DNA from 2 places in the Streptomyces sp. V1I1 genome. Region 2 is predicted to be linked to the other one. Evidence: predicted binding sites of a transcription regulator. Region 2 holds the regulator's gene; the other holds the start of a gene.
The links. Region 2 encodes HspR, which represses chaperone genes until heat shock. Its sites were predicted from a motif close to TTGAGNNNNNNNNNCTCAA; they were not measured.
Positions count from the first base shown of each region.

Region 1: the regulator HspR is predicted to act here: its motif matches at 8,248-8,266, upstream of lon (endopeptidase La).

Region 1 is NZ_JAUSZH010000001.1:2,693,647-2,708,613, reverse strand. It holds gene QFZ67_RS12615 (SAV_2336 N-terminal domain-related protein) at 1-124, shown strand, start outside; gene QFZ67_RS12610 (multifunctional oxoglutarate decarboxylase/oxoglutarate dehydrogenase thiamine pyrophosphate-binding subunit/dihydrolipoyllysine-residue succinyltransferase subunit) at 236-4,114, opposite strand; gene QFZ67_RS12605 (HAMP domain-containing sensor histidine kinase) at 4,417-5,538, opposite strand; gene QFZ67_RS12600 (response regulator transcription factor) at 5,535-6,272, opposite strand; gene QFZ67_RS12595 (spermidine synthase) at 6,364-7,047, opposite strand; gene QFZ67_RS12590 (rhomboid-like protein) at 7,300-8,157, shown strand; gene lon (endopeptidase La) at 8,289-10,697, shown strand; gene QFZ67_RS12580 (serine protease) at 10,820-11,701, opposite strand; gene QFZ67_RS12575 (helix-turn-helix domain-containing protein) at 11,728-12,738, opposite strand; gene QFZ67_RS12570 (M4 family metallopeptidase) at 12,889-14,967, shown strand, end outside.
Region 2 is NZ_JAUSZH010000001.1:3,827,595-3,842,561, forward strand. It holds gene QFZ67_RS17925 (YbjN domain-containing protein) at 1-374, opposite strand, end outside; gene clpB (ATP-dependent chaperone ClpB) at 787-3,372, opposite strand; gene QFZ67_RS17935 (pyridoxamine 5'-phosphate oxidase family protein) at 3,505-3,909, shown strand; gene QFZ67_RS17940 ((2Fe-2S)-binding protein) at 4,058-4,378, opposite strand; gene QFZ67_RS17945 (helix-turn-helix transcriptional regulator) at 4,765-5,748, shown strand; gene QFZ67_RS17950 (heat shock protein transcriptional repressor HspR) at 6,071-6,523, opposite strand; gene dnaJ (molecular chaperone DnaJ) at 6,525-7,715, opposite strand; gene grpE (nucleotide exchange factor GrpE) at 7,746-8,396, opposite strand; gene dnaK (molecular chaperone DnaK) at 8,393-10,249, opposite strand; gene QFZ67_RS17970 (sugar transferase) at 10,526-11,059, shown strand; gene QFZ67_RS17975 ((Fe-S)-binding protein) at 11,186-13,456, shown strand; gene QFZ67_RS17980 (Yip1 family protein) at 13,659-14,555, shown strand; gene QFZ67_RS17985 (hypothetical protein) at 14,947-14,967, shown strand, end outside.

The sequences.
Region 1 (14,967 bases), 1.1 Mb from region 2:
GGGCTTTGAGCGCGCCCTGGAGGAGCACCGGGCCGTGCTGTCCATGCTGTCCGCCGCGGGTGCGTCAGGCTCGGAGGCGGCGAGCCTCATCCGCCACGAGATCGCCAGACTCGAAGAGGCCTGAACAGCCGAAGAGCCGGAAGGGCTCGAACAGCCGAAGGAGCCTGAACAGCCCGAAGGGCCCTGCCCCGCGCGGTGTGCGCGGGACAGGGCCCTTCAGTTCGTACGGTCAGACTCAGGCCTCGAAGACCTCGTTGAGCAGCTGCTGCTGCTCCGCCTGGTGACGCTTGGCCGAGCCGACAGCCGGCGACGAGCCGTGCCGCCGCGAGATGCGGCGCAGGCGCTCGGCGCCCGGGATGTCCGCGCCGACGGCCAGGTCCAGGTGGTCGATCAGGTTCAGCGCGATGAACGGCCACGCACCCTGGTTCGCCGGCTCCTCCTGCGCCCAGAGGTACTTCTCGGCGTTCGGGAACTTGGCGATCTCCGCCTGGAGCTCGGCGCCCGGCAGCGGGTACAGACGCTCGAGACGGATGATCGCGGTGTCCGTGTTGCCGCGCTTGATCCGCTCGGCGTCCAGGTCGTAGTAGACCTTGCCGGTGCAGAAGACGACCTTGCGGATCGCGCTCGGGTCCACCCTGCCCGAGTCAACCGCGGTGTCGCCGATCACCGGGCGGAAGCCGCCGTTGGTGAACTCCTCCGCCTTCGACGCCGCCGCCTTCAGACGCAGCATCGACTTCGGGGTGAAGACGATCAGCGGCTTGTGGTGCGGGTTGTGGACCTGCCAGCGCAGCAGGTGGAAGTAGTTCGACGGCAGGGTCGGCATCGCGACCGTCATGTTGTTCTGCGCGCACATCTGCAGGAAGCGCTCAGGACGGGCGGACGAGTGGTCCGGGCCCTGGCCCTCGTAGCCGTGCGGCAGCAGCAGCGTCACACCGGAGGTCTGGCCCCACTTCTGCTCCGCCGAGGAGATGAACTCGTCGACGACGGTCTGCGCGCCGTTGACGAAGTCACCGAACTGCGCCTCCCACATGACCAGCGCGTCCGCGCGGGCCAGGGAGTAGCCGTACTCGAAGCCCATCGCCGCGTACTCGCTCAGCAGCGAGTCGTAGACGTTGAAACGGGCCTGGTCCTCGGAGAGGTACTGCAGCGGGGTGTAGTCCTCGCCGGTCTCCTGGTCCACCAGCACCGCGTGGCGCTGGCCGAATGTGCCGCGGCGGGTGTCCTGGCCGGAGAGCCGGACCGGGGTGCCCTCCATCAGCAGCGAGCCGATGGCGAGGGTCTCGCCCATGCCCCAGTCGATCGTGCCGTCCTCCACCGAGGCCGCACGCCGCTGAAGCTGCGGCAGCAGACGCGGGTGGACGGTGACGTGGTCGGGGATGTTCACCTGGGACTCGGCGATCCGCTTCACGATCTCCTGGGAGACCGCGGTGGTGACGGCCACCGGGAACTCGGGCTGCGGTTCCGGGACATGGGCCGGAGCCGGGTGGCTGGTGGCCTCGCGCACCTCCGCGAAGACCTTCTCCAGCTGGCCCTGGAAGTCCTGGAGCGCCTGCTCCGCCTCTTCCAGCGTGATGTCGCCGCGACCGATCAGCGACTCGGTGTACAGCTTGCGCACCGAGCGCTTCTTGTCGATCAGGTTGTACATCTGCGGGTTGGTGAACTGCGGGTTGTCGCCCTCGTTGTGACCGCGGCGGCGGTAGCAGATGAGGTCGATCACGACGTCCTTGTTGAACGTCTGGCGGAACTCGAAGGCGAGCCGGGCCACCCGGACCACGGCCTCCGGGTCGTCGCCGTTCACATGGAAGATCGGCGCTTCGATCATGCGGGCCACGTCGGTCGCGTACATCGACGAACGCGACGACTCCGGGGCGGCGGTGAAGCCGACCTGGTTGTTGATGACGATGTGGACCGTGCCGCCGGTGCGGTAGCCGCGCAGCTGCGACATGTTCAGCGTCTCGGCGACGACACCCTGACCGGCGAAGGCCGCGTCACCGTGCAGGGCGACCGGCAGGACCGTGAAGTCCGTGCCGCCCTTGTTGATGACGTCCTGCTTGGCGCGAGCGACACCCTCCAGGACCGGGTCGACCGCCTCCAGGTGCGAGGGGTTGGCGACCAGCGAGACCTTGATCTGCTCGCCGTCCAGACCGGTGAAGGTGCCGTTGGCGCCCAGGTGGTACTTCACATCGCCGGAGCCGTGCATCGACTTCGGGTCGAGGTTGCCCTCGAACTCCCGGAAGATCTGCGCGTACGACTTGCCCACGATGTTCGCGAGGACGTTGAGGCGGCCGCGGTGGGCCATGCCGATGACGACCTCGTCCAGTCGCGACTCGGCAGCCGAGTCGATGACCGCGTCGAGCAGCGGGATGACGGACTCGCCGCCCTCCAGCGAGAACCGCTTCTGACCGACGTACTTGGTCTGCAGGAAGGTCTCGAAGGCCTCCGCCGCGTTGAGGCGGCGCAGGATCCGCAGCTGCTCTTCGCGCTCGGGCTTGGTGTGCCCGCGCTCGACGCGGTCCTGGATCCACTTGCGCTGCTTCGGGTCCTGGATGTGCATGAACTCGATGCCGGTGGTGCGGCAGTACGAGTCTCGCAGGACGCCCAGCACATCGCGCAGCTTCATCAGGGACTTGCCGGAGAAGCCGCCGACGGCGAACTCGCGCTCCAGGTCCCACAGCGTGAGGCCGTGCTCGGTGATGTCCAGGTCGGGGTGCTTGCGCTGGCGGTACTCCAGCGGGTCGGTGTCGGCCATGACATGGCCGCGGACCCGGTAGGAGTGGATCAGCTCGAAGACGCGCGCCGCCTTGGTGACGTCGTCGTCGTGCGAGGCGTCGATGTCCTTGAGCCAGCGGACCGGCTCGTACGGAATGCGCAGCGCCTCGAAGATGTCGTCGTAGAAGCCGTTGTCGCCGAGGAGGAAGTTGGCGACGATCCGCAGGAACTCGCCGGAGGCGGCGCCCTGGATGACCCGGTGGTCGTACGTCGAGGTCAGCGTCATGACCTTGGAGATGCCCAGCTTGTTCAGAGTGTCCTGGGACGTGCCCTGGAACTCCGCGGGGTAGTCCATCGAGCCGACGCCCATGATGACCGACTGCCCGGGCATCAGACGCGGCACGGAGTGGACGGTGCCGAGGCCGCCGGGGTTGGTCAGCGAGACGGTGACGCCGGTGAAGTCGTCCATCGTCAGCTTGTTGTTGCGGGCGCGCCGGACGATGTCCTCGTAGGCCTGCCAGAACTCGAAGAAGTTCATGGTCTCGGCCTTCTTGATGCCCGCGACGACCAGCTGGCGGTCGCCGTTGGGCTTCACCAGGTCGATGGCCAGACCGAAGTTGATGTGCTCCGGCTTGACGAGGGCCGGCTTGCCGTCCTTCTCCGTGTACGACCAGTTCATCGACGGCATGGCCTTGATGGCCTGCACCATCGCGTACCCGATGAGGTGCGTGAAGGAGACCTTCCCGCCGCGGGCGCGCTTGAGGTGGTTGTTGATGACGATGCGGTTGTCGAAGAGCAGCTTCACCGGGACGGCGCGCACGGACGTGGCCGTGGGCACCTCCAGCGAGGCGTTCATGTTCTTCGCGACCGCGGCGGCGGGGCCGCGCAGCGGGACGAGCTGGGGGCCCTCGGACGGGGCCGGCTCAGCTGCCTTGCCGGCGGCAGCCGCCGGCTTGGAGGTGGCGGTGCCTGCGGCACCGGCGCTCGCGGCCGGCTTCGCCGGTGCGGCGGGGGCCGCGGCGGCGGCCGGAGCGGCCTGCTGCGGCGCCGCGGGTGCGGCTGGGGTGGCGGCGGCGGGCGTGCCCGCAGACGCTGCGGGAGCGCTCGGGGCTGCGGCGGCCGGGGCCACGGTGGTGGCACCCGCAGCCCCCGCGGCTGCGGCGCCGGACTGCGCGGCGGGGGCTTCGCTCACCGGCTTCGCCCCTGCGGCGGCACCCGCGCCGCCCGGCTTGTAGTCGGCGAAGAAGTCCCACCAGGCACGGTCGACCGAATTGGGGTCCTGGAGGTACTGCTGGTAGATCTCGTCGACGAGCCACTCATTGGGACCGAACGCGGCGGCAGGGTTCTTACCCTGCCGGCCTTGGTCGGCCGAGATGCTCGAGTTACTGGGGGACTGAGACGACACGGCGGCAACCGCCCTCTTCCGCTTCACAAGGTGATGGACAGCGGAAATAAAGGCTACGCCTCCCTGGCCGGGAGGTGCAGGCGGGGCGGGTCATCGTCGCGCAAGTCACACCTGAAGGCGCGTTTCGGGGCTGTGAATGGCGGGAAAACAAGCGTGGTTCCGCTTCCCCGGGGGCAAGCTCGGGTACGCCACACCGCGGCCGCAGCCCGGTCGGCTCCTACGCCTCGACGGCGTACGGCCTTGTTCCGGCCACGTCCTCACTCAGCACACGCAGAACGCGCGCTTCCGGTTCGCACCCTACGTCAACCGCGTGCCGAAGGGATCCCCGGAAGGGTGACCTGGATCCGGCATCCCCGGGACGATTCGGCCACCCCGATGCGCCCGCCGTGCAGATCGACCGCCCAGCGCGCGATCGCCAGGCCCAGGCCGGTGCCGCCGTCGCTGCCCTTGCCGTGCGGGGAGGGGACGCTGCCCCGGTTGAAGCGCTCGAAGACGCGGTGCCGCTCCGGCTCCGGGATGCCCGGTCCCTCGTCGAGGACTTCCAGGTCGAGGGACTCCGGCTGCGGGCCGCGGCGGGCGCGTACCGTCACCCGGCCGTGCGGCGGCGAGTGCTTGACCGCGTTGTCGATCAGATTGGCGACGACCTGGTGCAGCCGCTCCGCGTCCGCGTGCGCGGTCAGCTCCGGCGGCGACACATCCAGGTGCAGATGCACGTCCGTACGGGTGTGGTTGCCGGACCCGGAGGTCAGACCGCGCTGGACCGCGGCCAGATTGGCCTCCTTCAGCACCCCGGAGAGGTACGGCCACACCTCGAAACGGCGGGCCTTGAGCGGTACGACGCCGTTGTCGAGCCGGGACAGGTCGAGCAGCGTCTCGACCAGGCGGCCCAGGCGTTCCGTCTGCTTGAGCGCCGTACGCATCGTCTCCGGGTCGGCGGCGGACACCCCGTCGACGACGTTCTCCAGCACGGCGCGCAGCGCGGCGATCGGGGTGCGCAGCTCGTGCGAGACATTGGCGACCAGCTCCTTGCGGTGCTGGTCCACGGCTTCCAGATCGTCGGCCATGCGGTTGATGGTGGAGGCGAGGTCGCCGAGCTCGTCACGGCGGTCGGCGCCGCGCACCCGACGGGTGTAGTCGCCGTGCGATATGCCTTTGGCCACGGTGTTCATCTCGTCCAGCGGCGCGGTCAGGCCGTGCGCCACGAACTGGGTGATCAGCAAAGTTGCGATCACCGAGAAGACGGTGATGAAGCGGACCTCGGTCTGGGTGCGCAGGGCGACCAGCAGCAGGCCCGTGGTGATGAAGACCGAGACGACGACCAGTGTCCCGAGCTTGGTCTTGATCGAGATCGCGATGGAGGCGGACCGCGGCCGGCTCCGCCGGCCGCCGCGGCCGGGCAGCCGGTCCCAGCGCCGCCGTCTCATGGAGCCGGCGTCTCCAGCGCGTAGCCGACGCCGTGGACGGTACGGATGCGCTCGGCGCCGATCTTCCGGCGCAGGGCCTTGATGTGGCTGTCGACGGTGCGGGTGCCGGACGCGTCGGCCCAGTCCCACACCTCCGCGAGCAGCTGCTCGCGGGAGAGGACGGCACGCGGGGTGTTCGCCAGGCAGACCAGCAGGTCGAACTCGGTCGGCGTGAGATGTACGTCCTCGCCGCGCACCCGGACCCGGCGCTGGGCGTGGTCGATCTCCAGCTCGCCCAGGCGCAGGATCCCGCTGCGGGGAGTGACCGCGGCGAGGGCCGCCCGCTCCACGCGGCGCAGCAGCACATGCACCCGGGCCGCGAGCTCGCGCATCGAGAACGGCTTGGTCATGTAGTCGTCGGCGCCCACGCCGAGACCGACGAGCATGTCGGTCTCGTCGTCGCGCGCTGTGAGCATCAGCACCGGGACCGGGCGCTGCGCCTGGACGCGGCGGCAGACCTCCAGGCCGTCGAAGCCCGGGAGCATTACATCGAGCACCATCAGATCGGGCTGCCAGGCCTCGGCGGCGTCGACGGCGGCCGGGCCGTCCAACGCCGTCTGGACCAGGAAGCCTTCCGCCCGCAGGCGGGCCGCGATGGCATCGACGATCGTCGAGTCGTCCTCGACGACCAGCACCCGGCGCTGGGCGCCGGGTGTGGCCGCGACGCCGTTGTGCGTGGTGTGTGTCTGCTCCATCGCCCCGCCCCTGTACGCGTTCTCGCGAGCTGCATGCCGGTGTAGATCTCGTGTGTAGGTCAGCAGCGTAAAGGCAGTGACGGCGTCCCGGCTACGCAGGGCGAACAGCGAGGTGGACGACGTCGGGTACGCCTCGGGCAACACGGATCTCTTCGGTGGTTACCCCGGTGAATCCGGCATTCCGCAACGCATCCTCAAAAGCAGGGGAGGGCTGCGCGGACCACACGGCGAGGATCCCGCCGGGCTCCAACCGGCCCTGGCAGGAGGCGAGTCCGGCCGCCGAGTAGAGGTTTTCGTTGTCGTCGGTGACGGTCCAGTCGGGTCCGTTGTCGATGTCCAGACAGAGAGCGTCGTAGCGGTCCGTGGTCGTGCGCAGGTATGTGACGAGGTCCGTGTGAAGGATCACGCTGCGGGGGTCGGCGAGCGCGTCGCCGGAGATCTGTCCGAGGGGGCCGGTGCGGTGCCAGTCGATGATCGCCTGCTCGCGTTCGACGACGGCGATGTGCCGCCAGCGGGGGTTGGCGGCGGCACGGGCGAGGGAGAAGCCGACGCCGAGTCCGCCGATGAGGAGGGTGGGGTCGCTCTTTCCGGCGGCGGCGAGGGCTTCGTACGCGGCGTCGACGAGCAGCCGCTCGGAGCGGCCGTCGGAAGTGTCCATCAGGAAGCACCCATTGGCGATGATCTCGTGATGCGCACCGCGCTGCCGGAGCACGACCTCCCCGTGGGGCCCCTCTCGCCGGTCGAGGGTGACGGGTCCGTCGGCTTGGAGTGGCATGGCGGGTGACCTCCGGGTGACGGGTGCGGGGCGGACGCGTGTCGGTGGTCATGGTGGCGGGGCGGGGCGAGCGGGACAAATGGTTTCGGCCGAGGGCGGCCGTGGTCTGCCGGGCCAGGGCTGGTCCCACGTGCTCGCGACGTCCGGGAACCTGTGAAGGTTGCCCCGTGTGGCGCACGTCATAGACGGGTGTGATGGTGATCGCGTTGGGTGGGGGTTTGTTCGGGGGCTTGACGAAAGGGGCCTCACGCGGTGCATCGGCCGACGACACGCGACCCGGCCACGGGCCAGGAACTGCTGAACGCCGTCCCGACCCAGCGGAGACCATCCGCGCCGGTCGTCTCGGCTCCCGTCCAGGCCCCCGTAACGCCGGCAGCTGTCCCACCGGCTGTCGCACCGGCTGTCGCACCGGTGGTGACGCCCGCCCCGACGCCCACCGCGAAGCCCGCCCCGCCCGTGGGTCTCCCGGCCTGGCGGCGCGTGCTCCAGCTGCTGCCCACGCCCACCGGGACACCGTTCACCTTCTGCTACGTCCTCGTCCTGCTCGCCACCTCGCTCTTTGTGCAGTACGGAGACCCCGCGACCGTCTCCTCGCTACTCCGCGGCTCCAGCACCGATGTCGCCCATTTGGCGGACACCCCCCTGCTCGTTCTCGGCGCCAGCGCGCTGTGGGTCGCGGGCGACCTGCTGGGCCCGTATGCCGTCGCCTTCTTCTTCACGCTGACCGCACTGGAACGCCGCATCGGAGGCTGGCGCACCGCCGGCGTCTTCCTGGCCGGCCATGTCGCGGCGACGCTGGCCACCGAGATCCCGGTCGGGGTCTCGGTGGTGGCCGGACATCTGCCCGCCACCTCGCTGCACCGCCTCGACTACGGCATCAGCTTCGGCCTGATGGCGAGCATCGGCGCCCTTGCCGGGCTGTTCAGTCCGGTCCTGCGCGCGATGCTGCTCGGCTTCGTCTCCCTGATGCTCCTTCAGGACCTGCTCGCCTTCGAGGACCCGCTCACCAACTGGGGCCATCCGCTTGCGCTGTTGGTCGGCATCGCCTGCTGGCCCGCGGTGCGCCGCTGGGCGCGGTGGCGGAACGGTTTCGCGCTCCGCGACCGGTGAGCTTCAGGACCTGCGCGACCCCCTGACCAGGCACGAGAGCCGATCGCTGACAGCGAACACCCCCTGGGAACATCTCCGCAGTGCTGTGCATTGAGTCCATACAGCTCAACTTCACTGCCTAAGGGGAGATCATGGCTTCGACGTCCACACCGCTCACCCTGCCCGTGCTGCCGCTCGACGACGAGGTCGTGCTGCCCGGAATGGTGGTGCCGCTCGACCTGTCCGACACCGACGTACGAGCCGCGGTGGAGGCCGCCCAGGCTGCCGCGCGTTCCAGTGGTGCCAGCAAGCCGACGGTGCTGCTTGTTCCGCGCGTCGACGGGACCTACGCCGCGACCGGCGTGCTCGGAACCGTGGAGCAGGTCGGCCGGCTCTCCGACGGCGACCCCGGCGCGCTCATCCGCGGCCGCGGCCGGGTGAGGATCGGCGCGGGGACCACGGGCCCCGGCGCCGCGCTCTGGGTCGAAGGATCGCGCGTCGAAGAGATCGTGCCCGACCCGCTGCCCGGGTCGGTCACCGAGCTGGTCAAGGAGTACAAGGCGCTCGCCACCGACTGGCTGAAGAAGCGCGGCGCATGGCAGGTCGTGGACCGCGTCCAGCAGATCGACGACATCTCGCAGCTGGCCGACAACTCCGGCTACTCGCCGTTCCTGTCCACCGCTCAGAAGATCGAGCTGCTCGAGACCGCCGACCCGGTGGCCCGCCTCAAGCTCGCCACCGAGCAGCTGCGTGAGCACCTCGCCGAGCAGGACGTCGCCGAGTCCATCGCCAAGGACGTCCAGGAGGGCGTCGACAAGCAGCAGCGCGAGTTCCTGCTGCGCCGCCAGCTCGAAGCCGTACGCAAGGAGCTGCGCGAGCTCAACGGCGAGGACGGCGAAGACGAGTCCGACGACTACCGGGCCCGCGTCGAGGCCGCCGACCTTCCCGAGAAGGTGCGCGAGGCCGCGCTCAAGGAGGTCGAGAAGTTGGAGCGGTCGAGCGACCAGAGCCCCGAGGGCTCCTGGATCCGCACCTGGCTCGACACCGTCCTCGAACTGCCGTGGAACGAGCGGACAGAGGACGAGTACGACATCCAGGGCGCCAAGGCGATCCTGGACGCCGAGCATTCCGGCCTGCAGGACGTGAAGGAACGGATCACCGAGTACCTGGCGGTGCGCAAGCGGCGCGCCGACCGCGGGCTCGGCGTCGTCGGCGGACGGCGCGGCGGCGCGGTCCTGGCGCTCGTCGGCCCGCCCGGCGTCGGCAAGACCTCGCTCGGCGAGTCCGTCGCGCACGCGATGGGACGGAAGTTCGTCCGGGTCGCGCTCGGCGGCGTACGGGACGAGGCGGAGATCCGCGGACACCGGCGTACGTACGTGGGTGCTCTCCCCGGCCGGATCGTGCGGGCCGTCAAGGAGGCCGGTTCGATGAACCCGGTCGTCCTCCTCGACGAGATCGACAAGGTCGGCTCGGACTTCCGGGGCGACCCGGCGGCCGCGCTGCTCGAAGTCCTGGACCCGGCGCAGAACCACACCTTCCGCGACCACTACCTGGAGGTCGAACTCGACCTGTCCGACGTGGTGTTCCTCGCCACGGCGAACGTCCTGGAGGCCATCCCGGAAGCCCTGCTCGACCGGATGGAGCTGGTCAGGCTCGACGGCTACACCGAGGACGAGAAGGTCGTCATCGCCCGGGACCACCTGCTGCCGCGCCAGCTGGAGCGGGCGGGCCTTGAGCCCGGCGAGGTCGTCCTGGAGGACTCGGCGCTGCGCAAGCTCGCGGGTGAGTACACCCGCGAGGCGGGCGTCCGTAACCTGGAGCGTTCGGTGGCCCGGCTGCTGCGCAAGGTGGCGGCCCAGCACGAACTGGGCGAGCGTGAGCTGCCGTTCACGGTCGGCGCCGAGCAGTTGCGCGGCCTGATCGGACGGCCGCACCACGTGCCCGAGTCCGCCCAGGACCCGGCCGAGCGCCGGACGGCCGTGCCCGGCGTGGCCACCGGCCTCGCGGTCACCGGCGCGGGCGGCGACGTGCTGTACGTCGAGGCGTCGCTGGCCGACCCGGAGACGGGCGCGGCGGGGCTGACCCTCACCGGCCAGCTCGGCGACGTGATGAAGGAGTCCGCGCAGATCGCACTCTCCTTCCTCCGCTCGCACGGGGCCGAACTGGAGCTTCCGGTCGCCGACCTGAAGGACCGGGGCGCGCACATCCACTTCCCGGCGGGCGCGGTGCCGAAGGACGGGCCGAGCGCGGGCATCACGATGACGACGGCGCTCGCGTCGCTGCTGAGCGGCCGCCAGGTGCGTACGGACGTCGCCATGACCGGCGAGGTCTCGCTGACCGGCCGCGTCCTGCCCATCGGCGGTCTGAAGCAGAAGCTGCTGGCCGCTCACCGGGCGGGCATCACGACGGTCGTGATCCCCAAGCGGAACGAGGCGGACCTGGACGACGTCCCGGCGGAGATCCTCGACAAGCTGGAGGTGCACCCGGTGACGGATGTCCGCCAGGTGCTGGGGATCGCGCTCTCCCCGGCGGAGGTTCCGGTGGCTGCCGCGGCGGCCTGACCGGGGTGCGCTGTGGGCCCGGCGGTGTTCCGGCACCGCCGGGCCTTCGCGTTGTCCGGCCGCGGCCTTTCATCCGGCCGCGGCCCTTTCCCGGCGCTGGCCCTTTGTCCGGCCGCGGCGTGTTATCCGGCCGTGGCTTCGTCGTACAGCGCGCGGGCACGGTCGTCGAAGAGGGCGGCCGTCGACTCGCTGTCCGTGTCGCCGCCGCTCAGTACGCCGATGAGCCTGCCCTGATGCCTGGCGTCCCGGTAGTCGGCGAGCCAGGGTCCGCCGCTGGTGCCTTCCCAGAAGCCCGCGCACTCCATGAGCAGCGTCTTCGGCAGATCCGGGTCGGGGCGGGTGTCGGTGGTGCAGGCGACGGGGCGGTTGGCGGGGTTGTGGTCCCGGTTCGGATACCCGACGACGGTGACCCGGCGCTCGGGCGGCGAGGCCCAGTCGGCGGTGGCGGCGCCGACGGCCTGCTGCACCTGACGGCCCTTCGCGTCCGGCTTCAGGACGAGGAACGCGTAGTCGGCGGCATCCGCGTCGTCGTCGCCGTCCGTCCAGCGCTCGTCGACGTGGATGGCTCCGACCTTCCAGCGCCCGTACGGATACGTCCCCTTGCCCCTGCCCGAGAACCCGGGCGCGAACTCCAGCTCGCCCGGCCCGTACGCGTCCGCGCTGCCCGAGTCCTGGATGCAGTGCGCGGCGGTGGCGATGACATTGCCCTTGGGGCTGGCCACGACGCTCGCGGTGCAGAAGTGCTCGCCGTCCGGATCGATCAGCACCCCGACGGACGAGGCTCCGGCAAAGGTGGTGGCGGAGGCCCGCGGCGCGGGGGCGACGGCCCGCGCCCCGGCCGACCGGTCCGCCGCGGTGGCTTTGGGCGGCGCGGCGGAAGAGGTGGGCCCGGCGCACGCGGTCGCGGCAGTCAGCACGGCCATGGTGGTCAGCACGGCCATGGCGGACCACACCAGCCCCCTGAACGTGCCGCTGGTTCTGTTCGTACGGCTGTGCCAACTCATCCGGACATCCTGCCCGCTCGAGGCTTTCAGTCCAGCCAGCCCCTCAACGTCGCCTGCGCCCCCGCCTGGAAGCGCGTCTCCGCGCCCAGCGTCTCCAGCAGGTGGCTGATCCTCCGGCGCGCCGTGTGCACGTGGACGCCCAGGCGGCGGGCGATCGCCTCGTCCTTGAGGCCCGCCGCCAGCAGGCCGAGCAATTCCTTCTGGGCCTTCGGCAGCGCCGCGCACGCCCGGGCCGAGCCGCCCAGTGGCGTGGCCCGGTCCCAGACCGTCTCGAACAGCGGCACCAGCGCGTTACTCAGCAGCGAGTCGCCGATCACCAGCGCCGAGGCCTTCGGGTCCGCCGCGTCGGTCGGGGGGAGCAGGGTGATCCGGCGGTCCACCGCGATCAGTTTGGTGGGGACGGCCGTCGACACCCGCGCCCGCAGGCCCTGTTCGACGAGGCCGGTCACCGAGCGCATCCGGCCCGGGTAGGCGAGCCCCTCCCGGTCCAGGACGGTCCGCACCTGAACGCCCCGGTCGAGGAGCGCCTCGATGCCGAGACCCGGCTGCGCGGCGCTGCCGTCCCGCGGCCCTTTCACATACGGCGGACGGTCCAGGATCGCCACCTCCCGTTCCGCCGACGCCAGCAGGTACTCCGCCCGTTCGCCGATCGCCCGCGGGCCCGTCACTACCTCGATGCCGCCATCGGGCGCGCAGGGTGACCCGGACATCAGCCGGCCCGCCAGCTGGTCCGCGGTCATCCGTAATCGCTCCAACTCCGCGGACCGTAAGTGCAGTTCGGCCTGTCGGCGGTGGATGAGCGTACGGATCGCGGCGGCCGGAGCGGCCGGATGCGGCAGCCCGTCGCCGTCCCCGTCCGCGGGCAGCGCGAGCCCGTGCTCGACCAGATGGCCGAGCGCCCGGTCCAGCCGGTCCCGCGGCAGCCCCAGCAGCCGCGCCAACTCCTCGGCCCCAGCGGCCCGTTCCTTGACCAGTGCCTCGTAAGCGCGCTCCTCGGCCTCCCCCAGGCCGAGGGTGTGCAATTCCCCCTCGCTCATGCGTTGGATTCTCACTCCGCCTTCACGAGGCACACAAGTGGGCATGTCCACTTGTCAACGCGCAGGCCACATTGATCGGTTGGCGTCCCACCGGTTGCATGGCCATGACCACCTTTACGGCTTGACCAGCACGTGGGAGGGGTACGAACTGTGCGCAAGGCCAGGACAAGCACACAGAGACCGGGCATATCCAGGGGGACCGGTCTCGCCGCGCTGCTCGGAGCAGCCGGGCTGCTGCTCACCGCGGTACCGGCACAGGCGGTCACTCCGCCGGCCGCCGCACCGCCCGCCGATGTCATACCGGGGGCCGAGACGGCCACCCCGTCGCTCGTCGACGGCATCCGGGAGGCGGTGGACGCCAAGGCCAGCCCTGCGGACGCGGCCCGCGGCCATCTCGACGCCAAGGACGGCCGCTACCGGATCGCCGACGCCCGGCGCGACCTCGCGCCGCTGCAGACCGTCAGACACGGCGTGGCAGAGGTCGTGAGGCTTCAGCAGAAGCACCACGGCATCCCGGTGTTCGGCGGCCAGTACGTCGTACGTATGGAGTCCAAGGGCGGCAAGCGCTTCGTCACCGGCACCTCCGGCAAGTACTTCACTGGACTGAAGACCGGCACGAACGCGACGTTGAGCAAGGAGACGGCGGTGCGCCGCGCGGTCGCGGCGACCGCGGCGCGCCTCGGCGGCAAGACGCTGAGCAAGGCCGACGCCGTACGCGGCAAGGGGGGCAAGTCCGCGAAGGCCGCCGCGCTCAGCGGCGCCGCCGGCGGCCTCGTGGTGATCCCGCGTGGCGAGGGCGTGCTCGCCTACCACGTGACCGTACGCGGCACGAATCCCACCACTGGCGAACCGGTGCTGCAGCAGGTCTACGTCGACGCCCGCGCCGGCTACCCGGTGCTGCAGTTCAGCGGCATCAAGACGCTGACCGCGAAGAAGGCCACCGCGTCCGCCGCCACCGCGTCCGGCACGGCGGCGAAGGCCGCACCGCGGTCCGCGCGCGCGGCCGACGCCGACCCCGCCGCCGGCCTCAAGGGCACCGGCGTCAAGCTGGACGGCGCCAAGGTCGAGCTGGACGTCCAGCTCGACACCACCCGCGACCAGTACGTACTGATCGACCAGTCGCGGATGGGCGCCACCAGCAAGAACACCCTCACCACCTGGGACGCGCGGGACCGCGACGTGAGCGAGGTGGCCGGCGCCTGGCCGAGCGGGCTGAAGGAATTCGGCCACCCGGCCAAGGACTTCGGCAAGGACGCAACCGAGTCCGGCGCGGTCGACGCCCACTGGGCGGGCGGCAAGGTCTACGACTACTTCAAGACGAACCACGCCCGCGACAGCCTCGACGGCCGCGGCATGACCGTCAACTCCCTGGTCGGGGTCACCTTCTTCGGCGGTCCGTACGTCAACGCCTTCTGGGACGGCCAGAAAATGGTCTACGGCAGCGGCGACGAGGACTACAAGCCGCTCTCCGCCGACCTCGACGTGGTGGGCCACGAGATGACCCACGGCGTCGTCGAGAACACCGCCAACCTCGTCTACGCAGGCCAGTCCGGCGCCCTCAACGAGGCACTCGCCGATTACTTCGGCAACGCGATCGACACCAGCGCCTCCGGCGTCTCCATGGACGACCCGGACGCCGGTCTGATCGGCGAGGACCTCTGCCGTACCACGAAGCCGCGCGAGTGCGCCTTCCGCAATCTCAACGACGGTGCGACCACCTCGAAGAACTTCCTCGGTGTCGCCTTCGGCACCGACAACGGTGGCGTGCACCTCAACTCCACCATCTTCTCCGGCGCGCTGTGGGACCTGCGCCAGGACGTGGGCGGGGAGCTCGCCGACCGCATCGTGTACAAGGCGCTGGCCGAGTACATGACGCCGCTCGACGGCTTCACCGACGGCCGCAACGCGGTGCTCGCGGCGGCCAAGGACCTCGGCGTCACCGCGAAGCAGCTCACCGCGGTGAAGCGCTCCTTCAACGCCCACGGCATCGTCCCCGGCTGGGAGGACGCGCTAGGCGTCGACTCCGACCAGCTGCTGGGCAAGGTCAACACGTCCGGTACCGGGGTCCAGGCGGGCGGCGGCTGGTGGGCCGCGTCGCAGTCCAACGACGACGGCTCGGAGCCGTACTCCGTCTACGCGGGCCGTACGGACGGCAAGGGCGCCCCGAAGCTGATCAGCCCCAACGACGGCCGCTACCACGTCTACCCGGCGACCGACGGCAAGACGGTC
Region 2 (14,967 bases):
AGGCGGACGGTGGTGGGGCCGTCCTCCTCTTCGTGGATGTGCGTGTAGACCTTCGGCCACAGGGTGCGGCGGTTCCAGTCGTCGATCGCCTCGAGGACCTTGGACTTGTCCTCGAGGGCGTGCGGCCGGTCGTAGAACGTCCGCACCGAGAAGACCTGCTGGTCGTCCTCGCCGCGGAACATGAAGTACGTGCGGAATTCCTCCCACGGCGCGGCAAGGTCACCCTCGTCGTCGACGACGTACTTCAGCTCCATCTGGTCGAGGAGCTGCTTGACCAGGTCCTGGTCGGGAACGACGGGTCCCGCCGCCGGTCCTGCGGCCTGAGGCTGGGGCTGGCCCCCGAAATTCGGAATCGAGGACGGATCGATGGTCACCGTGGATTTCCCTTCGTACGGTTCCTGCCATCCTCTCCCATGTCGGGCGGGTACTGGCAACCCCTACCGGGCCGGGCGGCGGGAAGGGGGGTGCGGGGCGAGCCCCGCACCCCCGGCGCGGCAGCTTCGCGCCGCGGGGCCGAGCCCGGCCGAGGTGCCGGTCGGTGCCGGTCGGCCCGCTGACGGGCCGCGGCGGGGAAGAGGGTGCGGGGCCACGCCCCGCACCCCCCGCGCGACAGCTTCGCGCCACGGTGGCTGGCCAGCCACCGACGGCTCCGCCGCTCCGCGGCGGGAAGGGGACGCGGACGCGAGCCCCCGCACCCCCCGCGCGGCAGCTTCGCGCCGCAAGGCCGAGCCCCGGCCGCCGGTGCGGCCGGGCCACCAGCGGGCAGCTCCGTCGCGCGCGGGCCACTTACTGCGCCGGGCCCACCAGTAGGCCGTCCTCGAAGCGGTCCACGCGGACCGTGTCGCCGTCCGTGACCTCGCCCGCCAGGATTTCCTTGGCCAGGCGGTCGCCGATCGCCGTCTGGATCAGGCGGCGCAGCGGGCGGGCGCCATACGCCGGGTCGTTGCCCTCGTCCGCGAGCCATTCCAGGGCAGCCGGGGTGACATCCAGCGTGAGGCGGCGTTCGGCGAGGCGCTTGGCGAGGCGGTCGATCTGGAGCTTCGCGATGTGGACCAGCTCGTCCTTGGACAGGGCCGAGAAGACCACCATGTCGTCCAGCCGGTTCAGGAACTCCGGCTTGAACGAGGCCCGTACGACCTCGAGGACCTGCTGCTTCTTCTCCTCCTCACTGCTCAGCGGCTCGACCAGATACTGGCTGCCGAGGTTCGAGGTCAGGATCAGGATGGTGTTGCGGAAGTCCACCGTCCGGCCCTGGCCGTCCGTCAGACGGCCGTCGTCGAGGACCTGGAGCAGGATGTCGAAGACCTCGGGGTGCGCCTTCTCCACCTCGTCGAGGAGGACGACGGAGTACGGGCGGCGGCGCACCGCCTCGGTCAGCTGGCCGCCCTCCTCGTAGCCGACGTAGCCCGGAGGCGCGCCGACCAGGCGGGCCACCGAGTGCTTCTCGCCGTACTCCGACATGTCGATGCGGACCATCGCCCGCTCGTCGTCGAAGAGGAAGTCCGCCAGCGCCTTCGCCAGCTCCGTCTTGCCGACGCCCGTCGGGCCGAGGAAGAGGAACGAACCGGTGGGCCGGTCGGGGTCCGCGATCCCGGCGCGGGTGCGGCGTACGGCGTCGGACACCGCCTGGACCGCCTCCGTCTGGCCGATCAGCCGCCTGCCCAGCTCGGATTCCATCCGCAGGAGCTTCTGGGTCTCCCCTTCCAGGAGGCGTCCGGCCGGGATGCCCGTCCAGGACCCCACCACATCCGCGATGTCGTCCGGGCCGACCTCCTCCTTGACCATCGTGTCCTTGGCCGCTTCCTGCTCGGCCACCGTGGCCTCCTCCAACTCCCGCTCCAGGCCCGGGATCTCCCCGTACAGCAGCTTGGAAGCGGTGTCGAAGTCGCCGTCGCGCTGCGCGCGTTCCGCCTGGCCGCGCAGTTCGTCGAGCTTCTCCTTCAGCTCACCGACGCGGTTGAGGCCCTGCTTCTCCTTCTCCCAGCGTGCGGTGAGGCCACGCAGCTCCTCCTCCTTGTCGGCGAGGTCGCGGCGGAGCTTCTCCAGACGCTGCTTGGAGCCCTCGTCGGTCTCGTTCTTGAGCGCCAGCTCCTCCATCCGCAGCCGGTCCACGGCCCGCTGCAGCTCGTCGATCTCGACGGGCGAGGAGTCGATCTCCATCCGCAGCCGGGACGCGGCCTCGTCGACGAGGTCGATCGCCTTGTCGGGCAGAAAGCGCGATGTGATGTACCGGTCCGAGAGGGTCGCGGCGGCGACCAGCGCGCTGTCCGCGATCTGCACCTTGTGGTGGGCCTCGTACCGGCCCTTCAGCCCGCGCAGGATCGCGATCGTGTCCTCGACCGTCGGCTCGGCCACCAGCACCTGCTGGAAGCGCCGCTCCAGCGCCGCGTCCTTCTCGATCCGCTCGCGGTACTCGTCGAGCGTCGTCGCGCCCACCATCCGCAGCTCACCGCGCGCCAGCATCGGCTTGAGCATGTTGCCCGCGTCCATCGCGGAGTCCCCGCCGGCGCCCGCGCCCACGACGGTGTGCAGCTCGTCGATGAAGGTGATGATCTGCCCGTCGCTCTCCTTGATCTCGGAGAGGACGGTCTTCAGCCGCTCCTCAAACTCACCGCGGTACTTCGCGCCCGCCACCATCGCGCCCAGGTCGAGCGCCACCAGCCGCTTGTTCCTCAGCGACTCGGGCACGTCGCCCTTGACGATGCGCTGCGCCAGCCCCTCGACGACCGCGGTCTTGCCGACGCCCGGCTCGCCGATCAGCACCGGGTTGTTCTTCGTACGACGGGACAGCACCTGGACGACCCGGCGGATCTCCTGGTCCCGGCCGATGACCGGGTCGAGCTTGCCCTCGCGGGCCGCGGCGGTGAAGTCCGTACCGAACTTCTCCAGTGCCTTGTACTGCCCCTCAGGGTCGGGTGTGGTCACCCGGCGCCCTCCCCTTGCCTTCTCGAACGCGTCCAGCAGCTTCTTCGCCGTGGCTCCCTGCTTGGCCAGCACTTCCCCGGTCTGCCCGCCCTTCGCGGCGATGCCGATGAGGAGATGCTCGGTGGACAGATACTCGTCCCCGAGCTCCTTGGCCCGCTGCGCGGCGTCGGCGATGACGGCGAGCAACTCCCGGTTGGGCTGCGGCGGCGCGACGGTGGACCCCGTCACGCTGGGCTGCGCGGCCAGCACCCGCTCGGTGCCGGAGCGCACGGCGGCCTGGTCCGCCTCGACGGCGGCCAGCAGGTCGATGATGTTCTCGTTGTCCGCGCCCGCGAGCAGCGCGAGCAGCAGATGCGCGGGGGTCAGATCGGGATGACCCTCGGACACGGCCCGGGTGGTGGCGGCGTTGATTGCATCCCGGCTCTTGTTGGTCAGCTCGGCGTCCACGTGCGGTCTCTCCTCCTTGCGTCCTTGCGGGTGGGGCTGTTACCTCAACGCTGACTCATTCAACGTGCACAAAGTTGAGTCTATTCCACTCAACCCAGTGTGAGACAGCCGCCGCCTGTGTAGGTTCCGGGCATGGCCATCGACCCCCGCAACCCCGACGCGTCCTATCTCAAATTCTGGCGTGAGTACCACATGTGCACACTGACGACACCGCGCCAGGACGGAACTCCGCACGTCGTCGCGGTCGGTGTCACCTACGACCCGGAGGGCGGACTCGCCCGCGTCATCACCAACAAGCACAGCCACAAGGTCGACAACATCCTGGCAGCGGGCCCCGACGGGGCGCCGGTCGCGGTCTGCCAGGTCGACAGGGGGCGCTGGGCGACCCTGGAGGGCCGCGCGACGGTCCGTACGGAGCCGGAGCTCATCGCGGAGGCGGTGGGGCGTTACGCGGAACGCTACGGACGCAACCCGACTCCGAACGCGGACCGGGTGCTGATCGAGATCGCCCTGACACGGGCGATGGGCCGGGCCTAGCCCGGGAAGCCCGGGAAGCCGGGGGCCGGGAAGCCCGGGGGGCCCTGGGAAAAGGGAAAAGCACAGCGGCGCCATCGTGTTTCAGGTCCACGATGGCGCCGCTGTGTGGGGGAAGCGCCCGAGCGATTTACAACGACGGGGGAACCGCTCAGGCACTGCGGGGGGTGGCGGTGGTGGTGTCGGGCTCGACCAACTGGTGGTCCCGCTGGTCGAGATTGACGAAAATCATGCCGTACCGGATGGCACAGCGGACGGGCTGCGGAGCTCCACGGGGCCGGCGAAGGCACCGATAGGCGCGGACGTCCTCGTCCTCCTCGCGTGCCACGACAATCGGCTCTCCGAAAAGGGTGACCATCAACGAGTCGCCACGGTGGGGGATTGCCGTGACGAGGTCGATGAAATGCCACCCCGATCTGTAAGCCGTAGCCATCTCACGCCGGAAGACCCGGTCGTCCGGTGGAACGGTCATGCGTCCGTGCGGGCCGGAGCGATACCCCAGGAGGGCTCACCGTTCGTGCCCGTGACGACTGCCGGACCGACACCCCATGAAGGCTCTCCGGGCGTTTTGGCCACAGCGTCCGCGGGAGCGAAGCCCCACGAAGGTTCGCCAGGGGCTGCCGTCACCGCGCCGGCGGGAGAGCTACCCCAGGAGGGCTCACCGGAGGCCACCGCACCGAGCGCGGCCGCCGCTATGGCAAGAGCACAAAGAGCACGAAGCGTCCTAGACATGGGTGATCTCCACCTCTTTTGATCATTCCTCCTCCCCCGCGCATAAGACGATGTCTCACTCCGAACGCTTGCACCAGCGACGGCAGGCATCATGTTCCTGTAATGCAGGAGCCTGAGGGGGTACATATGCCAGCTAATGAGGGCGAATCTGGACACCCTCACGCAGACGGCGAGCTGTGCGAGGCGGGGAAGGGTCTTTACATCACCGCGCTGCGTACCGGGCGAATAGCCCGGTCAGAAGCGGAACCCACACCCTGCCTCTTCGATCTGGCCCTGCTGCACCCGGATCCCGACGACGCACAGTGGCTCCGCCCGGTCCCGCCGACCACTGCGCTGACACAGCTGATACACCCCATCGAGCGGGAGATCCAAGAGCGCCGACGACGAACTGTCGCTCTGACCGATGCTCTTGAGCCATTCATGGCGTTCACCGCTCAGAACTCCACCGTCCCACAAGGGATAACCGTCCTCGAGGGCCTCAACCGCATCAACACAACCCTCGACCAAGTCACCGCAGACTGCACCGAGGAGCTTCTCACTGTCCAGCCCGGAAGCGGGCGACAGCCGCACATCCTGGAGAAGGCGCTGCGCCGCGTGCAGCCGCTGATCGACCGCGGCGTACGGATGCGCACGCTCTACCAGCACACGGCCCGCCACCACCCGGCCACGCTGTCCTACATGGAACAGGTCGGCCCGTCCGGCGTGGAGGTGCGCACGCTGGAGGAGATCATCGACCGGCTGATCATCGTCGACCGGAAAGTGGCCTTCATCCCGGCGAGCAGCGACCGCCTGTCCGCCCTGGAACTGCGGCACAAGGGCATCGTCGAGTATCTCGTCGGCGTCTTCGAGCAGTTCTGGCTGCACGGCATCCCGTGGGAGGAACAGATCTCCTACGGGCCCCAGTTGGACGGCATCACCGGCGTCCAGCGCTCGATCGCCAAGCTTCTGGTCGAGGGGCATGTCGACGAGGCCATCGCCCGGCGCCTCGGCATGAACGTCCGCACCTGCCGTGCGCACATCGCCAAACTGGGCTCCGCGCTGGGCAGTGGCAGCCGGACCCAACTCGGCTATCTCATCGCGCAGTCGGGGATTCTGGAACACGAGGACTGACCGGCGACGGCCCCGGCGTCCGCCGACACGCCGGGGCGGGCTTCGACGGTACGCAGAAGGTCGTCCTGATCTCGCGGTCGGCCTCCCGGGCCGGAACTCCGTTTCCTTCCGTCCCAGAATTGATCATCTGACGCATACTGGGCAGCCTTGAAGGGGTACGCAGCGTCCGGTGCGCGGGCGCGGGCGCAGGCGCCGGACGACAGGCGGGCTGGCAGGCAGGCGGAGTCGAGGCTGACGGTCCCCGGCAGGCCGCGGGCCGCACACGCCGAAGGGGCCGGAGAGCGACTCGCTCTCCGGCCCCTTCGGCCGTACAACTCTTGCCCTACTCAGACCGCTTGGGCCGCCAGACCACCAGCGCGCTCGCCTGCTGCACATCCTGGTACGGCACGAGGTCGCGCCGGTAGGAGGCGTGCACCTGGGCTTCGCGCTGCTGCATCGCCGCCGCCGCGCCCTCGACGGCCGTCGACAGCTCGGCGACCCGCTGCTGGAGCGCCGCGACCTGGCTCTCCAGTTCGATGATGCGCTTGATTCCGGCCAGGTTGATGCCCTCGTCCTGCGACAACTGCTGGACGGTGCGCAGCAGTTCGACGTCGCGGGCGGAGTAGCGCCGGCCCCGGCCCGCTGTGCGGTCCGGGGAGACCAGACCGAGCCGGTCGTACTGCCGAAGAGTTTGCGGATGCAGGCCCGAGAGCTGGGCCGCCACCGAGATGACGTACACCGGCGACTCTTCGGTCAGTTCGTAGGGATTGCGGCTGCGTCCGGTCCGGCCATCCATCTCATGCTCCCTTCGCGGCCTGGAACAGCTCGGCCCGCGGGTCCTCGTCCGCGGTGGCTTCGCGGTAGGCCTCCAGCGCTTCCTTCGCCTTCTCGCTGAGATCCTCGGGCACGGCGACCTCAACGGTGACCAGCAGGTCCCCGCGGGTTCCGTCCTTGCGGAGTGCGCCCTTGCCGCGGGCCCGCATCGTACGGCCGTTGGGCGTCCCGGCGGGCAGCTTCAGCGTGACCGGCGGACCGCCCAGGGTCGGCACCTTCACCTCGCCGCCGAGCGCCGCCTCCGCGTAGGTGACGGGGACGGTGATCGTGAGGTTGTCGCCCTTGCGGCCGAAGACCGGGTGCGGGTCGACATGCACGACGACGTACAAGTCGCCCGCCGGGCCGCCCCGTTCGCCGGGGGCTCCCTTGCCGCGCAGCCGGATCCGCTGGCTGTCGGAGACGCCCGCGGGGATCCTGACCTGCATGGTGCGCGAGGAGCGGGCGCGCCCGCTGCCCTTGCACACGTCGCAGGAGTCCTGCGCGATCAGTCCGCGGCCCTTGCAGTCCACGCACGGGTCGGTGAGCGAGAAGGAGCCGCTGCCGCCGCGCGAGACCTGGCCGGTGCCCAGACAGGTCGGGCACACCCTAGGCGTACCGTTTTTGTCGCCGGTGCCCGAACAGGCCTTGCACGCCGCAGAGCTGGACATCCGCAGCGGGACCGTGGCCCCATCGACCGCCTCGGTGAAGCTGAGCGTCACCTCGGACTCGATGTCCTGGCCGCGGCGCGGCTGGGTACGCGTACCCGTGCCGGTGCCGGCGCCACGGTTGAACAGGCCGCCGAATACATCGCCTATCCCGCCGCCGAAACCCCCGGCGCCGCCCTGCGTGCCGCCCTGGGCGCCCCCGAAGAGGTCACCCAGGTCGAAGTTGAAGGAGCCGCCGGGACCGCCGGACCCGGGTGCGCGGAAGCCACCGTTGCCGAAGAGGGCGCGTGCCTCGTCGTACTCCTTGCGCCGCTTGGGGTCGCCGAGGATGTCGTTGGCCTCGGAGATCTCCTTGAAGCGCTCCTCCGCCTTGACGTCGCCCTTGTTGGCGTCCGGGTGGTACTCGCGGGCGAGCTTCCGGTACGCCTTCTTGATCTCGGCCTCGGTGGCGTCCTTCGGGACGCCGAGGACCTTGTAGTAGTCCTTCTCGACGAAGTCCTTCGTACTCATCGACGTCCCTCCTCTCGGACGATCATTGCGTCAGCCCTCGTCCGGGCCACCGCTCTCCTCGTCGTTCGCCGTCTCTTCCTTGCCGGCTGCCGGGGTCGCACCCGGCTGGGGCTCGGCCACCGCCACCCGCGCGGGGCGGATGGTCCGTTCGCCGATGCGATACCCAGGCTGCAGGATCGCGACGCACGTGGTCTCGGTGACATCCGGTGCGTACGAGTGCATCAGGGCTTCGTGGATCGTCGGGTCAAAGGGCTCGCCCTCCTTGCCGAACTGCTGCAGGCCCATCTTGGCCGCCGCCGTCTCGAGGGACTCGGCGACCGACTTGAACCCGCCCACCAGTTCCCCGTGGTCACGGGCGCGGCCGATGTCGTCGAGCACGGGCAGGAGCTCGGTCAGCAGATTCGCCGTGGCGATCTCCTTGACCGTGATCCGGTCGCGCTCCACACGACGGCGGTAGTTCTGGTACTCGGCCTGGAGCCGCTGGAGGTCCGCCGTGCGCTCGCTGAGCGCCATACGGACCTGGTCCAGCTGAGCCGTCAGGCCGGCGATCTTTGCTGCGTCCCCTGCCGGGGCCGCCGCGCCCTCCTTCTGGGAGGACTCGGCGGACTCGGCGGCGTCGTCAGAGGTGGCGCCGGAGGGGACGTCAGGCTTCTCGTCGAAGCCCGGGGTCTCCTCCGTCACGCGGCACCACCCTTCGCGTCCTTCTCGTCGTCGACGATCTCGGCGTCGACGACATCGTCCTCAGCCTTGGCCTGCTCGCCGGCCGGGGCGTCGGCTCCGGCAGCGGCGGCGCCGTCGGGCGCGGCGTTGGCGTACATCGCCTGGCCGAGCTTCTGGCTGACCGCGGCGAGCTTCTCGGTCGCCGTGCGGATCTCGGCCGTGTCCTCGCCCTTGAGCTTCTCCTTCAGCTCGCCGACGGCGGTCTCGACCTCGGTCTTCACCTCGCCCGGGACCTTGTCCTCGTTGTCCTTGAGGAACTTCTCCGTCTGGTAGACGAGCTGCTCGCCCTGGTTGCGGGTCTCGGCGGCCTCGCGGCGGCGGTGGTCCTCGTCCGCGTACTGCTCGGCCTCCTGGCGCATCCGGTCGACCTCGTCCTTCGGCAGCGAGGAGCCGCCGGTGACGGTCATCTTCTGCTCCTTGCCCGTGCCCAGGTCCTTCGCGGTCACGTGCATGATGCCGTTGGCGTCGATGTCGAAGGCGACCTCGATCTGCGGGACCCCGCGGGGGGCCGGCGGCAGACCGGTCAGCTCGAACATCCCGAGCTTCTTGTTGTACGCCGCGATCTCGCGCTCGCCCTGGTAGACCTGGATCTGCACGGACGGCTGGTTGTCCTCGGCCGTCGTGAAGATCTCGGACCGCTTGGTCGGGATCGTGGTGTTGCGCTCGATGAGCTTGGTCATGATGCCGCCCTTGGTCTCGATACCGAGGGACAGCGGGGTCACGTCGAGGAGCAGGACGTCCTTGACCTCACCCTTGAGGACACCGGCCTGGAGGGCGGCGCCGATGGCGACGACCTCGTCGGGGTTCACACCCTTGTTGGCGTCCTGACCGCCGGTCAGCTCCTTGACGAGCTCGGCGACGGCGGGCATCCGGGTCGAGCCGCCGACCAGCACCACGTGGTCGATCTCGGACAGCTGGATGCCGGCGTCCTTGATGACGTTGTGGAACGGGGTCTTGCAGCGCTCGAGCAGGTCCGTGGTGAGCTGCTGGAACTGGGCGCGCGTGAGCTTCTCGTCCAGGTGCAGCGGGCCCTCGGCGGAGGCCGTGATGTACGGGAGGTTGATCGTCGTCTCGGTCGAGGACGACAGCTCGATCTTCGCCTTCTCCGCGGCCTCGCGCAGACGCTGGAGAGCCATCTTGTCCTTGGACAGGTCGACGCCGTGCCCGTTGGCGAACTGCTTCACCAGGTAGTCGACGACGCGCTGGTCCCAGTCGTCACCACCGAGGTGGTTGTCACCGTTGGTGGCCTTCACCTCGACGACGCCGTCGCCGATCTCGAGCAGCGAGACGTCGAAGGTGCCGCCACCGAGGTCGAAGACCAGAATGGTCTGGTCGTCCTTGTCCAGGCCGTAGGCCAGGGCGGCCGCAGTCGGCTCGTTGACAATACGCAGGACGTTCAGACCCGCGATCTCGCCGGCCTCCTTGGTGGCCTGGCGCTCGGAGTCGTTGAAGTATGCCGGGACAGTGATCACCGCGTCGGTGACCTTCTCGCCGAGGTAGGACTCCGCGTCGCGCTTCAGCTTCTGCAGGATGAAGGCGCTCATCTGCTGCGGGTTGAAGGTCTTCCCGTCGAGCTCGATCTTCCAGTCGGTGCCCATGTGGCGCTTGACCGACCGGATGGTCCTGTCGACGTTCGTGACTGCCTGACGCTTCGCAACCTCGCCGACCAGCACCTCACCGTTCTTCGCGAAGGCGACGACGGACGGCGTGGTCCTGGCACCCTCGGCGTTGGTGATGACGGTGGGCTCGCCGCCCTCCAGAACGCTGACGACGGAGTTAGTTGTGCCCAGGTCGATGCCGACCGCACGTGCCATTTCAATTCCTCCAGCTGACTACTTGAGTGGATCTGGCTCAAGGATGCATGACCGGCTCCAACGAGTCAACAGACCTGAGTCGACCCCACTCAACTTTTATCCGGCGCTTACGTGCAGCCTTCCACGGCCGCCGGGCACACGCGTGGCGCGTCGGCTCAACTGCCCTTCATCTGCGAGAGTCATAGCCGCAAAAAACGGTCAAGAGACACCAATCGTGACGAAGATCGTGAAGATCGTGAAGTTCGTGATGAAGATCGTAATGAAGGGCCTGGATCCATGCCTGCGAAGCGAGCCGTCGACCTGGCGGGCTGTCTGATTCTGCTGCTTCTCCTGTCCCCCCTGCTGCTCGCCGTCGCCGCCGCCGTCGCGGCGACCTCCCCCGGCGGCATCCTGACCCGCCAGGACCGCACCGGCCTCGGCGGCCGTACGTTTGCGATGCTGACGTTCCGTACGAAGCGGTCAGGCGATCTTGGCCCCACTCCCGTCGGACCGCTGCTGCGCCGCTACTTCCTCGACGATCTCCCACAGCTGATCAATGTGGTGCGCGGCGAGATGTCCTTGGTCGGCCCGCGGCCGACGGGCCCGAACGACTCCGACCACGCGGACCGGGCGCGCCTCGGCGTACGTCCCGGAATCACCGGGCTGTGGCAGATCAGCGGCCGCTCGGAACTCCCCTGGGAGGAGATGGCAGTGCTCGATCTGCACTATGTGGAGCAACACTGGCTGGGACTGGACATGCTGATCCTGGCCCGCACCCTGCCGACCGCTCTCGCCGGACGCCGCGCGGCCCGCCCGGTCAGGCTTGCCTGAGCGACACAGATCACCGGCCGCCCGGCTACAGTGCGGCGGAATAAGTGGGTACCCTCAGCATCGAACTGAATAAGTTACCGCTTAGTAGTGCTGGATTCCCCACCTCGCAGGCCCGAGGAGCCCCCAATGCAACTCGCCGCGATCATCGTGTCGCTGGTCCTGACCGTGGTCGGCGTTGCGCTCATCGCCCGAGCAGTCGCGCAGATCTACCGGTTCGTCAGGCTCGGCCAGCCCGTGCCTGCGGGCAGCCGTACCGACAACCCGAAGCAGCGCACGATCACCCTGGTCAAGGAGTTCCTCGGCCACACCCGGATGAACCGGTGGGGGATCGTGGGCTTCGCCCACTGGTTCGTCGCGATCGGCTTCCTCACCCTGCCGCCCACCCTGGCGCAGGCATACGGCCAGCTCTTCCAGGCCGACTGGACGCTGCCCATCATCGGCGGCTTCCTGCCGTTCGAGATGTACATCGAGTTCATCGGTCTGATGACCGTCGTCGGCATCGTCATCCTGATGGCGATCCGGCTGCTGAACCTGCCGTCGCGGGCCGGCCGCAAGTCGCGCTTCGCGGGCTCCAAGGCCTGGCAGGCGTACTTCGTCGAGTACGTCATCCTCACCATCGGCCTCGCGATCCTCGCCCTGCGCGGGCTCGAGGGCGCGATTCACCACGTGGAGCACTACGAGCCGGCGTACTTCGTCTCGTACCCCCTGGTCCTGGCCTTCGACGGCCTGAGCGTCTCCACGCTCCAGACGCTGATCTACTTCACCGCGATGATCAAGATCGGCACCTCGCTGATCTGGATGATCACGGTCTCGCTCAACACCAACATGGGTGTCGCCTGGCACCGCTTCCTCGGCTTCCCGAACATCTGGTTCAAGCGGAACGCGGACGGCTCGACGGCGCTGGGCGCGCTCCAGCCGATGACGAGCGGCGGCAAGGAGATCGACTTCGAGGACCCGGGCGAGGACGACGTCTTCGGCGTCTCCCAGGTCGAGCAGTTCTCCTGGAAGGGCATCCTCGACTTCTCCACGTGTACGGAGTGCGGCCGCTGCCAGTCGCAGTGCCCGGCCTGGAACACCGGAAAGCCCCTCTCGCCGAAGCTGCTGATCATGTCGCTGCGCGACCACGCGCACGCCAAGGCCCCGTATCTGCTGGCCGGCGGCGGCAAGACGATGGAGGGCGAGGAGAAGGCGTCCGAGGAGCAGCTGGCCGGTGTCCCGGCGGCGGCTCTCGCCGAGGCCGAGCGCCCGCTGATCGGGACGCTCGAGGAGAACGGCGTCATCGACCCGGACGTGCTGTGGTCCTGCACCACCTGCGGTGCGTGCGTGGAGCAGTGCCCGGTCGACATCGAGCACATCGACCACATCGTCGACATGCGTCGCTACCAGGTGATGATCGAGTCCGCGTTCCCGTCCGAGGCGGGCACGATGCTCAAGAACCTGGAGAAGAAGGGCAACCCCTGGGGTCTCGCCAAGAAGCAGCGGGTGGAGTGGACCAAGGAGGTCGACTTCGAGGTCCCGATCGTCGGCAAGGACGTCGAGGACCTGTCCGAGGTCGACTATCTGTACTGGGTCGGCTGCGCGGGCGCGCTGGAGGACCGGGCGAAGAAGACCACCAAGGCCTTCGCGGAGCTGCTGCACATCGCGGGCGTGAAGTTCGCGATCATGGGCGGCGACGAGAAGTGCACGGGTGACTCGGCCCGCCGTCTTGGCAACGAGCCGCTGTTCCAGCAGCTCGGCCAGGAGAACGTGGCCATGCTGAACATGGCGTACGGAGAAGACGACGAAGACCCGTCGACGAAGAAGCCCAAGTCGTCGAAGAAGATCGTCGCGACCTGCCCGCACTGCTTCAACACGATCGCGAACGAATACCCGCAGCTGGGCGGCGAGTTCGAGGTCATCCACCACACGCAGCTGCTGCAGCACCTGATCGACGAGGGCAAGCTCATCCCCGTGACCCCGGTCGAGGGTCTGATCACGTACCACGACCCCTGCTACCTGGGCCGGCACAACAAGATCTACACGCCGCCGCGCGAGATCATGGACAAGGTCCCCGGGCTGCGTCAGCAGGAAATGCACCGCCACAAGGAGCGCGGCTTCTGCTGCGGCGCCGGCGGCGCGCGCATGTGGATGGAAGAGCGGATCGGCAAGCGCATCAACACCGAGCGCGTGGATGAAGCCCTGTCCCTCAACCCGGACATCGTGTCGACGGCGTGCCCGTTCTGCCTCGTCATGCTCACGGACTCCGTGAACGGCAAGAAGAACGACGGCGAGGCGAAGGAATCGCTCCAGGTCGTCGATGTGGCGCAGCTGCTGCTCGACTCGGTGCGTACGCCTCCGGCGGACCCGGCGAACGACGAAGAGCCGGCGGGCGCGCCGGAGCCTGAACCAGTGAAGTAGCCCGTGCGCCTGTAAGTACAGGTAAGCGGCCGGATCTGCCTCGGGGGCAGAACCGGCCGCTTCCGTGTTTCGAGGGGCGGGTTATACGTGGTACGCATCCCCTCCAGGGTTCCCCTAGGGGATGTCACAGCTCAGCCGCAAAGGCGCCCCCGTTCCCGGTCTCCTGCCACCCGGCGGACGCGGACCGGGTACGTTCGATTACGTGGCTGGATTCAGGATCGGACGCGGCCGGGACAACCGCACCTCGCAGCAGCAGCAACCGCAGCAGGCACCGCCGCCTTACAGAGGCGGCGGCGGCCATGCGGCACCGCCGTATGCGCAGCAGCAACCACCGCCGAACTGGCCCCATGCGGGCGGCGGCGGCCATCAGCAGCCCCGGGGCGCCCAGGGCCCGTACGGCGAACCGGAGTACTTCGGCGACCCGTACCAGCAGCACCCCGCCGCACCCGACCCGTACGCGGCCAACAACCCTGGTCACACCCAGGCGTTCAGCATCAACGAGGACCCGTACGACAGCGGCGCGACCTACCGCGCGGGCGCTGCCCCCGCGCCGGCCGGCCCGCGCCTGCACTGGAAGCAGCTGCTGAGCGGCATCGTGCTGCGCCCGGGCCCGACGTTCTGGCAGATGCGCGACTACCCCGTGTGGGGCCCCGCGCTGATCGTCACGTTCCTGTACGGCCTGCTCGCGCTGTTCGGCTTCGACAAGGCCCGCGAGGAGACGATCAACGCGACGATTTCCACGGCCATCCCGTACGTACTGACGACGGCGGTCGCGTTCATCATCGGCGGCATGATCCTGGGCGCGGTGACCCACACCCTGGCCCGCCAGCTCGGCGGCGACGGCGCGTGGCAGCCGACGGTCGGCCTCTCCATGCTGATCATGTCGATCACGGACGCCCCGCGCCTGGTCTTCGCGCTCTTCCTGGGCGGCGAGAACTCCCTGGTGCAGGGGCTGGGCTGGGCGACGTGGCTGGCGGCGGGCGCGCTGTTCACCTCGATGGTGAGCAAGTCGCACGATCTGCCGTGGCCGAAGGCGCTGGGTGCGTCGGCGATCCAGCTGATCGCGCTGCTGTCGATCATCAAGCTCGGCACGATCTGACTCGTACGACCGTGAAGGCCCCTACCGCGCCGGTAGGGGCCTTGTTCGTAGGCATGGCATGCCCGGCAGTCCCGGGCAGTCCGGGGCCGGTCAGGGGCCGGTCAGGGGCCGGTCAGGGGCCGGTCAGGGGCCGGTCAGGGGCCGGTCAGGGGCCGGTCAGGGGCCGGTCAGGGGCCGGTCAGGGGCCGGTATACCGTCTGCGAAACGATCGCATAGACGTCGGCGACCGGATACTCGACGCCCATCCGGTACATGGGAGGGTGACCGAGACGGAAGCCCACAAAGGGCGGTCCCCCCTCGGGACCGCCCTAGCCGAACCATGGACCTCTTCCCGAGATGCAGCCACCAGGGGAGCCATCCAGTCCGTTCGAAAGGCTGCTGGAGGCTCTCTGTGCACACCGCCGTTCTCCTG